Methylococcus capsulatus: one gene and its partner. The protein of the gene in region 2 interacts with the protein of the main gene of each other region in a pairwise test. Links are inferred from orthologs where the notes say so. Each region holds a gene or a part of one and is shown on either strand. Other genes may lie near its edges. The genes, in order: dnaQ and dnaE.

Region 1 (6,569 bases), 560 kb from region 2 along the record:
ATCATCCGCAAGTCCGACGGCCCAAATTCCTCTTTCATTCCTCACTCCATCAAGGAATACAGTCCCCGGCCAGGCGACCTCATCTGCGCCAGCCGGGAGCGCTATGGCCTACCCAGTGTGACCCGGCCGCTGGAAACCTACATGCTGGAAGATACTAAGCTGCACTGCGACATCGTGGTGCAACGCAATGATGGAAGCGTGGAAGCGATCGGAGGCAACGTCCGCAACTCGGTTTCGCGCAGCACGGTCGCGCTTAACAAGGACGGCATGCTCGTCCCCACCCGACAGCGTCCGTGGTTTCTGGTGCTGGAAAACCGGTTGTGACCGTCCGGCACCGCGCCACGGATTCTTTTTTTTTCGCTCAATGATTCAAGGGAATTAAAAGCCATGCAGTCGCCGGATATGAGGGCGCCGGAGCTGAAGCGTGCCCTGGGGTGGGCCAGTGCGGGCGCGATCATGGCGGGTTCCGTGATCGGCACTGCAATTTTCCTGGTGCCCTCGACCATCGCCCGCGAACTCGACTCGGTGGGCTGGTCCTTTTTCGTCTGGATGTTCGGAGGCCTGTTGTCGCTGGCCGGGGCGCTCAGTTATGCCGAATTGGGCGCGGCCTTCCCCGAAGCGGGGGGCGAATACGCCTTTCTCCGCCGCGCCTATGGCCCTTTGTGGGGTTTCCTCTTCGGCTGGCAGCAGGTCGTCATCGGCAAAACCGGCTCCATTGCCACCATCGCTACCGGCTTCGCCATATTCCTCGGGTTTTTCGTCGACGGCTTGCAGCAAGAATGGCTGCATCTGTCCTGGGGAGAGAGCGGCTGGGGCGTGACGGGCCTTCAATTCGTCGCGATGACGGCGGTTGCATCGTTCTCTCTGATCAACTGTTTCGGTGTTGGGCGCGGCGGCGCGGTGCAGAGCTTCCTGACTGTCCTGAAGGTCGCGGCCATCGTGACTTTGGCCGGCCTGGTGCTCGGCGCCGGTAAGGGCTCCTGGGACCATTTCCAGGATGCCCCGGAACACACGGCCGGGACTGGATGGGGTGCTTTCGCCGCAGCGCTGGCCGCGGTGCTTTGGGCTTACGACGGTTGGAACAACCTGACATTGGTAGGCTCGGAAATCCGTGATCCGGAGCACACCATCCCGAAAGTGTTCCTGCTGGGGTTGCTGGCAGTGATGGGGGTTTATCTGCTGGCCAATTTTGCCTATTTCTATGCTCTGCCGCTGGATGCCGTGAAACACTCGGAGCAGGTGGCACAGGATGTGGCACAGCTCGTGTTCGGAGATTTCGGTGGCGCTGCGATCACTGCCGCCGCCGTGGTATCGACCCTGGCGGCGCTCAATGGCTCGATCCTGTCGGGCGCCCGGGTGTCTTACGCGATGGCGCGGGATGGGCTTTTCTTCAGCCCGCTGGCACGGCTCGATCCCGTCCACCGGACGCCCGTCAATGCCCTGATCGTCCAGGCTCTGTTCGCGAGCCTCCTGATTCTGCTATTCGGGCAGGATCGGGCTGGTTTCGACCGGTTGTTCAACTATGCAGTGTTCGGGCTCTGGGCATTTTATGGTATCACCGTGCTCGCCGTCATCGTACTGCGGCGCACCTCGCCGGAGGTGGTGCGGCCTTACCACGTGGCAGGTTATCCTTGGGTCCCGCTGATTTTCGGCGCGGTCGCCGGTTTGTTCTGCCTCAGTATGATCTTCCAGAATCCCTCAGAAACCGGCATCGGCCTGGTTTTCCTGTTGGCGGGCATCCCTTTCTATCTTTACTGGCGCTCCAATGGCAAGGCCGAGGCTTATCGTAAGTGGAGCCGAAAGGAATGAGCGAAACCGACCGGACCGTATACGCCTATACCGATGGCGCCTGCCGCGGCAATCCCGGACCCGGCGGCTGGGGCGTATTGCTGCGCTATGGCAACAAGACCCGCGAGCTCTACGGCGGCGAGCGCGAGACCACCAACAATCGTATGGAACTGATGGCCGCCATCCAGGCGCTGGAGGCCCTCAGCCGGCCCTGCAAGGTGAAAATCGTCACCGACTCGCAGTATGTGAAGAAAGGCATCACCGAATGGGTCGCCCAGTGGGAGAAGCGTGGCTGGAAAACCGCAGGACGCACCCCGGTCAAGAACATCGATTTATGGCAGCGCCTGATCCAGGCGGAGCAGCGCCACCAGGTGAGCTGGGGTTGGATCAAAGGCCATTCCGGCCATCCCGAAAACGAAGCGGCGGATCGCCTCGCCAATCGTGGCATCGACGAACTGACACTCTCCGACGGCACGCCGGCCTGAAAGACTGACAATGCGCCAAATCGTCCTGGATACCGAAACCACCGGCCTCGATCCCAAGGCCGGCCACCGCATCATTGAAATCGGCTGCGTGGAGCTGCTCGACCGGCGGATCACGCAGAACCGCTTCCACGTCTATATCAACCCCGAACGGGAAATCGACGCCGGCGCGATCGAAGTACACGGCCTGACCAATGAGTTCCTGGCCAGTATGCCGGTATTCAGGAACATCGCGGACGATTTCCTGAACTTCATCAGCGGGGCCGAACTCATCATCCACAACGCCGCCTTCGACGTCGGCTTCCTCGACCATGAACTCTCGCTCCTGAGTGAAAGCCGGGGCCGGATCGCTGACTACTGCGGCATCTGCGATACCCTGGCGATGGCACGCAAGAACCATCCCGGCCAGCGCAACAGCCTGGATGCTCTGTGCAAGCGCTACAACGTCGACAACAGCCGCCGGGAACTGCACGGCGCCTTGCTCGACGCCGAAATCCTCGCCGACGTTTATCTGGCGATGACCGGCGGACAGATCGCCATGCTGCTAGAGGCCGACGCTGAGTCCGGGGGCACTCGTGGGTCCGATGGGCGGTTCGAACGGCTTGCCGTGAACTCCTCTACTGGCTTCGACCATGCTCAACCCGGGCCGCTCAGGGCAAATTCCGTCGACCGGGAGCAAGCCGCGCCTAGGTCGGTCGACACCGCCCGCCCGCGGCTGCGGGTCATCCGCAGCACGCCCGAAGAGGCCGAAGCCCACGCCGCCCGCCTGGACGCCATCGCCAAAGCGAGCTCCGGCGCCTGCTTGTGGTCCCGCTAGCGCGCGGCTACGGCATCGGGTATCCTACTCCGCCTGATCGGAGCGGCTACTGGTAAACCGCAAATTCCGATTCTTGCCTTTAATGGAAGCGTGGCCGAGTGGTTGAAGGCACCGGTCTTGAAAACCGGCAACGGGAAACCGTTCGTGAGTTCGAATCTCACCGCTTCCGCCAATTGAACTCCCAATGAAGTCCAGGAAACCCGTGAGCGATGTAGCTTAGCGGGTTTTTTGTTGTTCAGGGGCAGCTACGGCATGCAAGCCTCTTTGGCTTCCCATCCACCGATGTTCGCAAGCAACTCACGGGCCTTGCGCTCGAAATTAGCGGCATCCACCCGCCAAGGGGGGCAGAACGGCTTTTGGGGAATACCCATAGGACCGGCCGGTGGGCATGCCGGCGCCGTTCTCGGGATTGACGTGGCTGCCGCCCAGCAGCCCGTCGGACTAAGCCGGATATTTCATAAAACACCCCCTGCGCCCGATAGACTGGTCAACCGCCTATTCTTTCAATCCACCGAACTGACCCAACGCCCCCAGAGGCATGGGCAGCCAATCGACCTGCCTCATTTCACCGCGGGCCGGAATTCCACACATTAGACGCAATCCACCCGCCGAGTCCTGCCGGATCCTCCTCGGTTGAGGGTGACGGCGCGCTTCAGACCCTGGCCGGTGGTCGGACGAGGCAGAGTAATTCAACTTTGCTGCCCTGCGGGTCAGTGAGCCGGTGCAACAGCTTCTTCACCGGAAAGGTGCTCGGCAAGTGCAACTTGATCCGGTCCTTGTACTGCACCACCCGTACCGCCAGCTTGAACAGCTTCAGGATGAGGGTCATGGGCTGCTGCCTTGGCCGGTTCCGTGTCGGCACAGGGGGTTGTCCTGTGTGCTGTGGCTCAAGCTGTAGGCGGCACAGGCATAGAACAGGCGCAGGCTGTGTGGCGTGGTTGCCGTCGGCGTAGCCGCAGGCGGTGTGGTAAACACGCTCACGCAGGAGGCCAGCCAAGCTGTGGGCGATGTAGGAAGGGTGCCGGCGATCCTGAATGGCCCAGGCCAAGCGGGCTATCAACCCGGTCCGCCGAGCCATGCCCTGCAGGAGGACGGCGCCGAAATCGCTGGACACCGCGCCGACTTCGAAGCCGGCACGGACGGTGAAGCCGGCGACGGTGGGAAAACGGAGCTGGGTCGCGATAGAGTCACACATTGGGCGGTCTCGTTTAGGCCTCATACGAAGCCTTTTATATCAATCGGTTTAGCGAGATTCGCCCACTTTCTTGACATATGATGGTTAGAATTAGGTAATATTCTAATAAACTCGCTCGTTCCGTCTCAGAAGCCGCATAGTTGGGGCGAACGGTGCGGTGGCGCAGAGGCATCATCCAAAAGTAACGATCATCGTGAGCCGCCGCCCCGGAAGATGAAAAATCGACAGGAACGCTGAGTTGCACATTTTGCTCCCGGAGGATGCGATTCTGGGGTAGCGCATGAGCGCAGTGGCTTTGGCGGGATCGCTTCCGTCAGCTCGCCTTCTCCTGCTTGCGGGAGCGGGGGCCCATGAAACGCTTCGCGTCGTTTCACGTTAAATCCACGTTAAGGAGAATCGAAGTGTCAAACCTCCCGGTTGCAAAAGAGATGATTGCGTTCACGCTCGGCATGGTGGTTTCGATATTCGCGCCGCTTACGTTGGCAGGGAGCGGTCAGGTTTTCTTGATCCATACCGGTGATATCCATGGACACCTCGTGCCCCGTCCGAATGTCCGCAGCGATGCTGTTGGCGGTACAGAAGGCGGCTTGGCACGCATGTACACGCTTATTCAGCAGATCCGCTCTAAGGCGAGGCAAGGGAAGGTGAACAGGTCTTTGCTTATCAACACAGGCGATACATTGCAGGGTTCAGGCGAGGCCCTGTTTACACGCGGCCAAGCGATGATCGATGTGTTGAACCTTTTCAAAATAGACGCACATGCGCCCGGGAACTGGGATTTTCTCTATGGCACCGCGCGGTTTGAAGAGGTTTTCAAAGGGAGGGGCGAACAAGCGCCTCTGGCGCCCTGGAACGCCCTGGCATCCAATCTCTACTACACGAATCAATTTGACGACGCGACCGAGTGCGGCATTACAGGCGAAGATGCTCAAGGCACCGTCCGCAAGCTCAAGCGCGTGCTCCCCCCTTATGCCATCAAGCGGGTCGGGGAGGTCAAGGTGGGATTGCTAGGGTTTACGACCGCACGCGCCGTCGCTGCCATAGGTCCGAAAGTCACCGCAGGTTACCAATTCAGTGATGCCGAAATCGAGTTGCCCTGCTACGTTGACGTCCTGCGGAAGCGGGAAAAAGTGGACCTGTTGGTCATGATATCCGAGCTGGAACTGTCCAGGGATATCAAGCTCGTTGAAATGAACCCAGGCGTCGATGTGGTCCTGAATTCCGACATGCACGAAAAGACAACTCGCCCCATCATCGTCCGCCACGTCCGTGCACCGAGTACGCTTCTGTTTGAGGAAGGGCAGGATGGCACCATGATCGGCGAACTTCAGCTCAATGTGAAGAACGGAAAGGTTGCCGATTGGCACTGGACTCCGCACATCGTTAGCGCGGCTATCATGGAAGATAAGGGCATAGCTGCCAAAGTGGCCGAGGTTCGCAGGCCGTTCCTCAAGGCGAGCTTTGTGGCGGGTCAAAGCGTGACTGTGGGAGGCAATACCAGCACGCTGTTACACCCGGTTGACGAAGTTATTGCGTACAGTCAGGTCAATTTGCATCGCTCCAACTTTGTGGACGAAGATATGCCGGCGGTCGTCGAAGGCTCCTCCCACGACTTGATCGCGGATGCAATGCGTTGGGCTGCCGGTGCCGATGTGGCGACTCTCCGAGGATTTCGCTATGGAACGCACATTCCTGCTGGTCAACCCATAACAATGGAAGATATCTATCACTATGTTCCTATAGCGGCAAAACTCGGTAGATCCCAAAAAGCCTGCGGGGCGGATCTGAAGACGCAAATAGAGAATTCAACCGCTGGAGTATTCCATCCGGATTCCAGGCGTTGGCAGGGTGGCTGGATGTTTGCTTACAGTGGTGTAACTTATGATCTCGACGCCTGCGGAGGTTTCGGCATTCCCGGGATGCCGGTAGAGCGCGCTACCAATATCAAAGTCAATGGCGTCCCTGTGAATGCGTTGGATGCCTACGATGAAAAAAGTGGGCAATGTAAAAGCGGGAGCCCAGGATACAAAGTTGCCGGATATTGGTATGCGGACGACCCAACCACCATCAATAACTGTAAGTCATGTAAAGGTCGGTTGATCCAAATGGTCACACATGACCTTCATGTAGTCGATTTGGTTCCTGGTCAGCCAATTCCAGACAACCGTACTTTTCTCGATATCACCGAGGCAGTGGTGAAATATTTGCAAGTTCCTTTGTCTGGCAAAGTAACGTCCAACAATTTGTCGCTAAATCGAATCAAAGTCACACGCCTCCCACGATTGAA
Region 2 (7,650 bases):
GGGAGCAAATGGGGCCGCACGGAGTGCGCCCGTAGGGTTTGCGGCAGGAAAGCCGCAAAACGAAGTACGCAAAGAAGAACCGCCCGGAGGCCGCGAAATCTTTTGTGCAATTACCAAAACCGTCCCTGGTTTTCGCCTAATGGGCCAGCCTTCGGCTGTTCAACTTTGCTCCCAGCAAAGGTGTCGCTTTCGGGGAGGGTCCATCGAAGGGGTTCCTGCCCCTCGATGGACGAGCCACATCCCTGCGGCTCCCGTTCGGGCTAGTCTCGCCGAAACCTGCGATGCTCGGTGCGAGCTAACGGGGAAGAGATCAAGAGCGGAAACGGCCTTGCTGCGCGCGGCCCGCGGCCTTTGAATATGAATTTGCAATAGCTGGCACTCATGGAGCCTAAGTTCGTCCATCTCAGGATTCACACCGAGTATTCCCTGGTCGACGGGGTGGTCCGGATCAAGCCGCTGGTCAAGCGGCTGACTGAACTCGGCATGCCGGCCGTGGCGGTCACCGACCAGTCCAATCTATTTGCGCTAGTCAAGTTCTACAAAGCGGCCATGGGCTCCGGTATCAAGCCGATCGCCGGGGCCGACGTCTGGGTGCAGAACCCGCAGGATGTGAGTGCCCCTCACCGGCTCACCCTGCTGGTCCAGAATCAGGAGGGATACCTCGCGCTGACCGAGCTGATTTCACGCAGCTACCAGGAAAACCAGCACCAAGGCGTTCCCATGCTGATGCCGGAATGGCTGGCGGATCGCAATACCGGCCTGATCGCGCTCTCGGGCGGCCGCGAAGGCGCCATCGGCCATGCCTTGATCGCCGGTAACGGGTCGGAAGCGACGCGGCTGGCCGAATACTGGGGAGGAACGTTCCGGGACCGTTTCTACCTGGAATTGTGCCGGACGGGGCGCCCGAACGAGGAGCGCTACATCGATGCAGCGGTGGACCTGGCCGCCCGCCTGGACTTGCCGGTGGTGGCCACCAACGACGTTCGCTTCCTGTCCGCCAAAGAGTTCGAGGCCCATGAGGCGAGGGTCTGTATCTACCAGGGACGGGTGCTGGACGACCCGCGCCGGCCACAGGACTACAGCGAGCAGCAGTATCTGCGCAGCGAGGAGGAGATGCTGGCGCTGTTCGCCGATTTGCCGGAGGCGCTGGAGAACAGCGTCGAGATCGCGCGCCGCTGCAACATCAGCCTGACTCTGGGCAAGAACTTCCTGCCGGATTTCCCGGTGCCGGCGGGCATGACGCCCGACGATTTTTTCTCGGAGCAGTCGCGCAAAGGCTTGAGGGAACGTCTGGCCGTGCGACCGCCTTCGGGAGCCGGAACTTTGGAAGAACGGACCAAACGTTATTGGGACCGGCTCGAACTGGAGCTGTCCGTGATCTGCCATATGGGCTTTCCAGGCTATTTCCTGATCGTCGCCGACTTCATCCAGTGGGCCAAGAGCCAGGGTATCCCGGTAGGACCGGGACGCGGCTCCGGTGCGGGCTCCCTGGTAGCCTATGCACTCAAGATCACCGATCTCGACCCGATCGAATTCGAGCTGCTGTTCGAGCGCTTCCTCAATCCCGAGCGCGTCTCCATGCCAGACTTCGACGTCGATTTCTGCATGGAGCGACGCGATGAAGTGATCGACTATGTCGCCCGCAAATATGGCCGCGACAAGGTGTCCCAGATCATCACTTACGGCAGCATGGCCGCCAAGGCCGTGGTGCGTGATGTCGGCCGGGTGCTGGGTCACCCCTACGGCTTCGTCGACCGTATCGCCAAGCTGATCCCGTTCGAGCTCGGTATCACCTTGAGCAAGGCGCTGGAGGACAGCGAAGATCTGCGCAAGCTGTACGAGGGAGACGAGGAGGTCAGGGCGCTCCTCGATCTGGCCCAGTCGCTCGAGGGCATCACCCGCAATCCGGGCAAACATGCCGGTGGGGTGGTGATTGCACCTTCGCGCCTGATCGATTTCAGTCCGCTGTACTGCGAGCCGGGCGGCGGGAACCTGGTGACCCAATTCGACAAAGACGACGTAGAGGCTGTCGGCCTGGTCAAATTCGACTTCCTGGGACTCCGGACTCTGACGATCATCGACTGGGCGCTGGCCGACATCAATGCCAAACGGCGGTCAGCTGGAGAGGAGCCGGTCGACATCAACCGGATTCCCTTGGACGATCCCACGACCTATGAGCTGCTGGGAAGGTGCGCGACCACCGCGGTGTTCCAGCTCGAATCGCGCGGCATGAAGGACCTGATCAAGCGCCTCAAGCCCGACTGCTTCGAGGACATCATCGCCCTGGTCGCGCTGTTTCGCCCCGGCCCGCTGCAGTCCGGCATGGTGGATGATTACATTAACGTCAAACACGGCCGGACCAAGGCGGAATATCCCCATCCGGTGCTGGAGCCCATCCTCAAACCGACCAACGGCGTCATCCTGTACCAGGAGCAGGTGATGCAGATCGCCCGCGATATGGCCGGCTATACCCTGGGCGGAGCCGACCTGTTGCGGCGCGCCATGGGCAAGAAGAAGCCGGAGGAGATGGCGAAGCAAAGGGAAATCTTTATTGCTGGTGCCACCCGCCAAGGCATAGATCAGAGCATCTCCTCCTACATTTTCGACTTGATGGAGAAGTTTGCCGGCTACGGGTTCAACAAATCGCATTCCGCTGCCTATGCCCTGGTGTCGTATCAGACCGCCTGGCTCAAGGCACACTATCCGGCCGAGTTTATGTCGGCGGTGCTGTCAGCCGACATGGACAATACCGACAAGGTCGTCGTGCTGATTGACGAATGCCGCGAGATGAAGCTGTCTATCTTGCCGCCCGACATCAATCTCTCTGAATACCGGTTTACCGTCCAGGGCAGGAGGGAAATCCTTTACGGCCTGGGTGCGGTCAAAGGCGTGGGTCAGACCGCGATCGAAGACATCCTGCAGGAGCGGAAGAACAACGGACCGTTCACCGACCTACTCGACCTGTGCCGACGCATCGACCTCCGCAAGGCCAATCGGCGGGTGTTGGAGGCGATGATTCGGGCGGGCGTGTTCGATTGTTTCGACCGGAATCGGGCCGCCCTGTTCGCTGCCCTGCCGGACGTGCTGAAGGCGGCGGAGCAGCAAGGAGTCATGAGCGCTGCCGGTCAGGATGACCTGTTCGGAGGCTTTACTGCGGAAAGCCCCTCGGCCTCCGGCACAAGCCGGGTGGTGGCGGAGGTCGAACCCTGGAGCGAAGCGGAACGGCTGGCTCAGGAAAAAGCCACGCTGGGTCTGTATCTCACCGGCCATCCGATCACGCCGCACGAACGCGAACTCGAGCAGATCATCACCAGCCGGCTCGGCCCTCTCATGGGAGAGGGCGAGGGCACCCGGGGGGAGACGCGGGTGGTCGTCGCTGGCCTTATCGTCGATATCCGTACCCGAGTGACCCGCAGCGGTCAGAAAATGGGCTTTCTGTCGCTGGACGACCGTACCGGCCGTATGGAACTGGCCGTCTATACGGAAACCTTCCAGCGCGACGGCCACCATCTTGCCAAGGACGGTCTCATCGTTGCCGAGGGGATCCTGGGATACGACGAATATGCCGGGCAGACCCGCATCACCGCGGAAAGAATATTGAGCATCGAGGAGGCGAGGGCGCATTTTGCCCGCTGTCTCCGGATCGAATGGCCCGCTGCGGAGGCCGACAGTGTTCCTTCTTCATTCCTGGGGGAATTCAGGACGCTGCTCGACCGGTTTGCGGGGGGGAATTGTCCTGTCCATGTTGCCTACCGGGGACGGGGTGCGCAGACCGTGCTCCGTCTTGCTGATCGCTGGCGGGTCCATCCCCGCGACGAGTTGCTGGGGAGCCTGAGGAAATGCATCGGCAGTTCCCGGGTCCAAGTGGTGTACCAGTAATCTGGCAGAGGGAAATCCTCAGGTCCTCAGCCGCCGGATCGCCTCTTTCCTGGTCACGAAGTACAGCTTATTGAATTATAAAGGTAAAGTTGGACGGTAAAGAGGTTGTTTCAAGTTTGTAAAAAAATCTAGACACCGGGAACTTTTCCGCTATACTTCTGCCCAGCCGTCAGGGATGGGGCCTCAGAGAGAGTCGTCAATGAGGAGGAGAGCCCTTCGGGGCAATCGATAATTACAACAATAACGCAACTACCGATGCGCTTCGCAGGTAAACTCGGCGATAGCGTTGAAACAACAACAATAACAAAAAACGCTAAAAAGCCCGCCCTTGGCGGGCTTTCTTATGTCCGCCAGGGAGGGAGAATGAGGCGACCCCAAAAAGCCGCCCAGGAGGAGGAGAACAAAAACCGCGCAATAACCATCACTGGTTGAACTGCACCGCATCGTCCTATTGAACTTAGATAAATTATACCGAATTCGATGCGCATTAGTATCAGAGTTTCTTATGACGTCCATGCTTGACGTTTATTATCGGTAAACAAAGGGGTATTCATCGCCCGTTCTGTATCGCAGGAAGCGCAAACCAAGGTTCGGGCATTCTATGGCGTGTTCGAGATCAAGAGCCATCAGCCCGTGAGTACCGTCCGAATGCTGGACGGAGTCCCGGTCTATCCCCACTCCTCCCTGTCGACGGCTGCGTCCGACAATCTGTCCGTCTGAAGAAAGCCATCGCGCCTGGCCTGCACACCTTGTTTGAATCTGTCCGGCATGCGCTCCACGCTTTCATCGGCTATGGCTTCCAGAAGGTCCATTTCGGCCATGTCCTCGCTGGGGGCCGCCAGATAGCGCTTTTTCAGGCCGCCGTCACCGAACTGGTTGGTGATGGCCAGCATGAGGGCGATGCCGCGTTCCGGGTGGAGGTCCGATGCGTAGTTCTTTATCTTTCCAAGAAACTGGCGGAGCGCGCCTGCGGCGGTTTGGACCTGGGCCCGTTGAAAGGGCAGGTGAAGGGCAGATTTTTCGAAGCGGCCGGTCCAGGGAGCGCGGATGAGATTGAATGCTGGGTCGAGCGCGATACCCGTTCGGGCGTCAACACCGCCGTTGGGTCTGTTCGTGCAGGCGATGAGACCGTCGGCGATGCGGACGCGGGCGGTGGGTGCGTCTTCGCGCGGGTTGGCCGCACCGAGGAGTCGTATGACGTGTTATTCCAGACTCGTGACGAGTGGCGCAGTAGCGGGCGCCGGCGGGGCCGGGTGGGATCCGATCCGTTTCAGCAGTTCCGCGCGGTCGAACCCGTGGCCGGTACAGTCACGCGCAGCCCGTATCTCGGCATGCAGCACGATGTGTTCCGCGTCTGGCGGGAAGCTCCACTATGCCGCTTTCTCCCATATCAGTTCCGCCGTGGCGTCGTATATTTCCTCGGACCAGTTTTCGTCCGGGCCGACGGCGGTTGCGACGCCTATCGTCATGAGGTTGGGATTGAACCCACGGCGATACAGCACCCAAGCGGGGTTGATGACCAGGCCGGCATGATAGGCCGTGTCCGCTTCGTCGGCGTGCTGATGGATCCGGCCGCCAGCAGCCACGAGGTAGTGACAGGATTCGCTGGACCTGGGATTGGCGAACAGAACCTGGGCGGTTTCCATGCCTGAGTAGCCATGGATGACAACGGCCAGAGGTTTATTGCCACGCCAGCTGTGGGTGAAGTTATCGACGCGGCAGCCGATCCATTGTTTGAGCATGGCAGGCTCTCCTATCCCAATATGCCGCGCTCGCCGGTGAGCGGCGGTACGGCCGGCGTATTGCCAGCCGACTGGTCGGCAGATGCCTGAGGGCTCTGCCGCTCGCGCCGCTGCTCGTCATCCTTTACCGCCAGGACGCCGCGAAGCTTGAGCAGATTCTGCAGCGCGGCGTACCAGAAAGGCGCGCCGAGGCTGAGGAGAAACACCGAGAGAATCATGCCGATCGGATTGACCTCACCCCATCGCTCCAGCCATCCCTTGCTGCTGCCGAGGACGTTGATGAGACCGAGGTCTTGCAGATGTTCCAGGTCGGTTCTGACATCGACCCATCCGCCATTGCTGAGTGGAATGGGAACCGGGGACGGTACCGCCGCCACGCCTGCCAGTGCGCTCAGAGCGGCCGCCGGTTTGCCTTTGGGTGCCTCCGGCCGGTCGGGAACGGCTGTCGTGCCGTCTGGGCCTTTCGTGTGCAGAGGGGCACTGCCGGAAGGAGGCGAGGGAATCTTCGATCGGGAGACCGCGCTGGCCTTTTCGGGACCGGCGGCATCATGTGGCCGCTGGTCAAGCTCGAAAGCCTTTTGGACCAGGGTGTTTCGCAGACCTTCGTCGACGGTCAGCCGGTTGATGATGTCGATGGTGTCGAGTTGAACCGCGACGACGATCACGGTCGAACAGGCTACGGTGATCAGCCGGGTGGTGGCGGTAAAACGTTCGGAAACCCGGTCGATGGTCTGATCGAACCAGCCGTTGATCTTGGCCACCAGACGGCTATTGGCCTCCTGCAACAGCGCCTTACTGTGGCGCACGTTGGTCGCGAGTTCCGGATGGCTCAACTCGAGCTGCAAGGCGCAGGCCCGGACGTTTTCGAGCGTGGCCGCCGGATCCTCGATACCGTTTTTTTCCAGCATCTTGGTGAGTATTTGCCGGGCGGAGTCGGACAGGCGGTTCCTGTCATCCCTCGGCGTCTGGCCGCTGGCGATGTCGAGCAGCAGCTTGGTGAATTCCTCGCGGTGTATCGTGGCGCCGAGTCGCTGTCCTACGTGGCTGATCATGGGGTGGGTAAGGAGGGCGCGGGAGACCTGCTCCGCCATTTCGCGGCTCAGACTGGGATCGATCTGCCGCAACAAATCGCCCAGCCCGCGTGCGAGATGTTTTCCCCGGGTGTTCGCCACATCGGTGATGAGCTGGGTCAGCACAGTCACCGCCATACTGGCGATGAGCATGACGACGGAAATCCCCAGCAATAGGTCGATGGTTTTCAGCATTGCCGAATCCTCCGATTGGCGAGAAACGCGGAGCCAGGCTGTGCGGTCCGGTGGAAAGGGCGGACCTTCCCTGTTCGAGGAACCGCTTGCCGAAATGGTGTTACCGCAGTTTAGCCGGAAATCCCTCCGCGGCGATATTCGTGATGCATTCCCGGCAGTCGAAGCCGGCGTAAGGAGGACAGAGGGGCTATGTTAATCCGCGAGGAAGCCGCGGAGAAAACGCTTCATAGCTGTCTTGAGAGCCAGCACCGCGCAGTAGAGCCGTGATTGCTGCACCAGCGCGTGTGCCCAGCGCAGCAGCCGCATGATCCATTCGTAGAGCCGGGCGAACCACGCGAACGACATGAGCGCCGGCCGCGTCAGTCTGAAGACTCGGGCAACCAGCAGCGTGCCCAGCAGCTTGGCGGCGATTTCCATCAGGATGCCGGCAGTCACTGCACCGTGCACCATCAGCGCCACTGCGCCAACGTTGAGGGGTGTGACCAGAGCCAGCGGGAGGGCGAGGGCGGCCAGTGCCAGGTTCGGCGAGGCTTGCGAAAGCCAAGCATCGAAGCGTTCCAGATGCAACAGGCGTGAGAGCCGTTGGCCGAGAATGGTCAACAGGTCCCAGAGCCATTCTTCAAACAGGACCAGAATGGCGAGGATGGAGAGGAAAAGCTGTTTCAGCACGGTCGGTCGACGAATTCGGTATGACCAGAACGAGGGCGGGTGAGGATGACGCCACCCGCCCCGACGTTTCAGGCCGAGAGATTGGCCGAGCGGTG

The links.
Region 1: the proteins of dnaE (region 2) and dnaQ interact in binary tests that used the Escherichia coli proteins (3 or more experiments, as listed by UniProt). The link is inferred for Methylococcus capsulatus from one-to-one orthologs.

Annotation. Positions count from the first base shown.
Region 1 is NZ_CP104311.1:1,889,744-1,896,312, forward strand. The notes cover bases 1,208-4,185. They hold dnaQ (DNA polymerase III subunit epsilon), read left to right. Parts: upstream 1,208-2,283; coding sequence 2,284-3,087; downstream 3,088-4,185. Other genes in these bases: N4J17_RS09365 (APC family permease), read left to right, coding at 1,208-1,809; rnhA (ribonuclease HI), read left to right, coding at 1,806-2,273. Also shown: N4J17_RS09360 (DUF2272 domain-containing protein), read left to right, coding at 1-324; more of N4J17_RS09365, read left to right, coding at 388-1,207; N4J17_RS09390 (bifunctional metallophosphatase/5'-nucleotidase), read left to right, coding at 4,633-6,569. UniProt on the Escherichia coli protein: DNA polymerase III is a complex, multichain enzyme responsible for most of the replicative synthesis in bacteria. The epsilon subunit contain the editing function and is a proofreading 3'-5' exonuclease.
Region 2 is NZ_CP104311.1:2,447,006-2,454,655, forward strand. The notes cover bases 21-4,079. They hold dnaE (DNA polymerase III subunit alpha), read left to right. Parts: upstream 21-381; coding sequence 382-3,879; downstream 3,880-4,079. Also shown: N4J17_RS12070 (hypothetical protein), read right to left, coding at 4,548-4,772; N4J17_RS12075 (N-acetylmuramoyl-L-alanine amidase), read right to left, coding at 5,250-5,621; N4J17_RS12080 (hypothetical protein), read right to left, coding at 5,633-6,886; N4J17_RS12085 (hypothetical protein), read right to left, coding at 7,079-7,555; N4J17_RS12090 (DUF1269 domain-containing protein), read right to left, coding at 7,624-7,650. UniProt on the Escherichia coli protein: DNA polymerase III is a complex, multichain enzyme responsible for most of the replicative synthesis in bacteria. This DNA polymerase also exhibits 3' to 5' exonuclease activity. The alpha chain is the DNA polymerase catalytic subunit.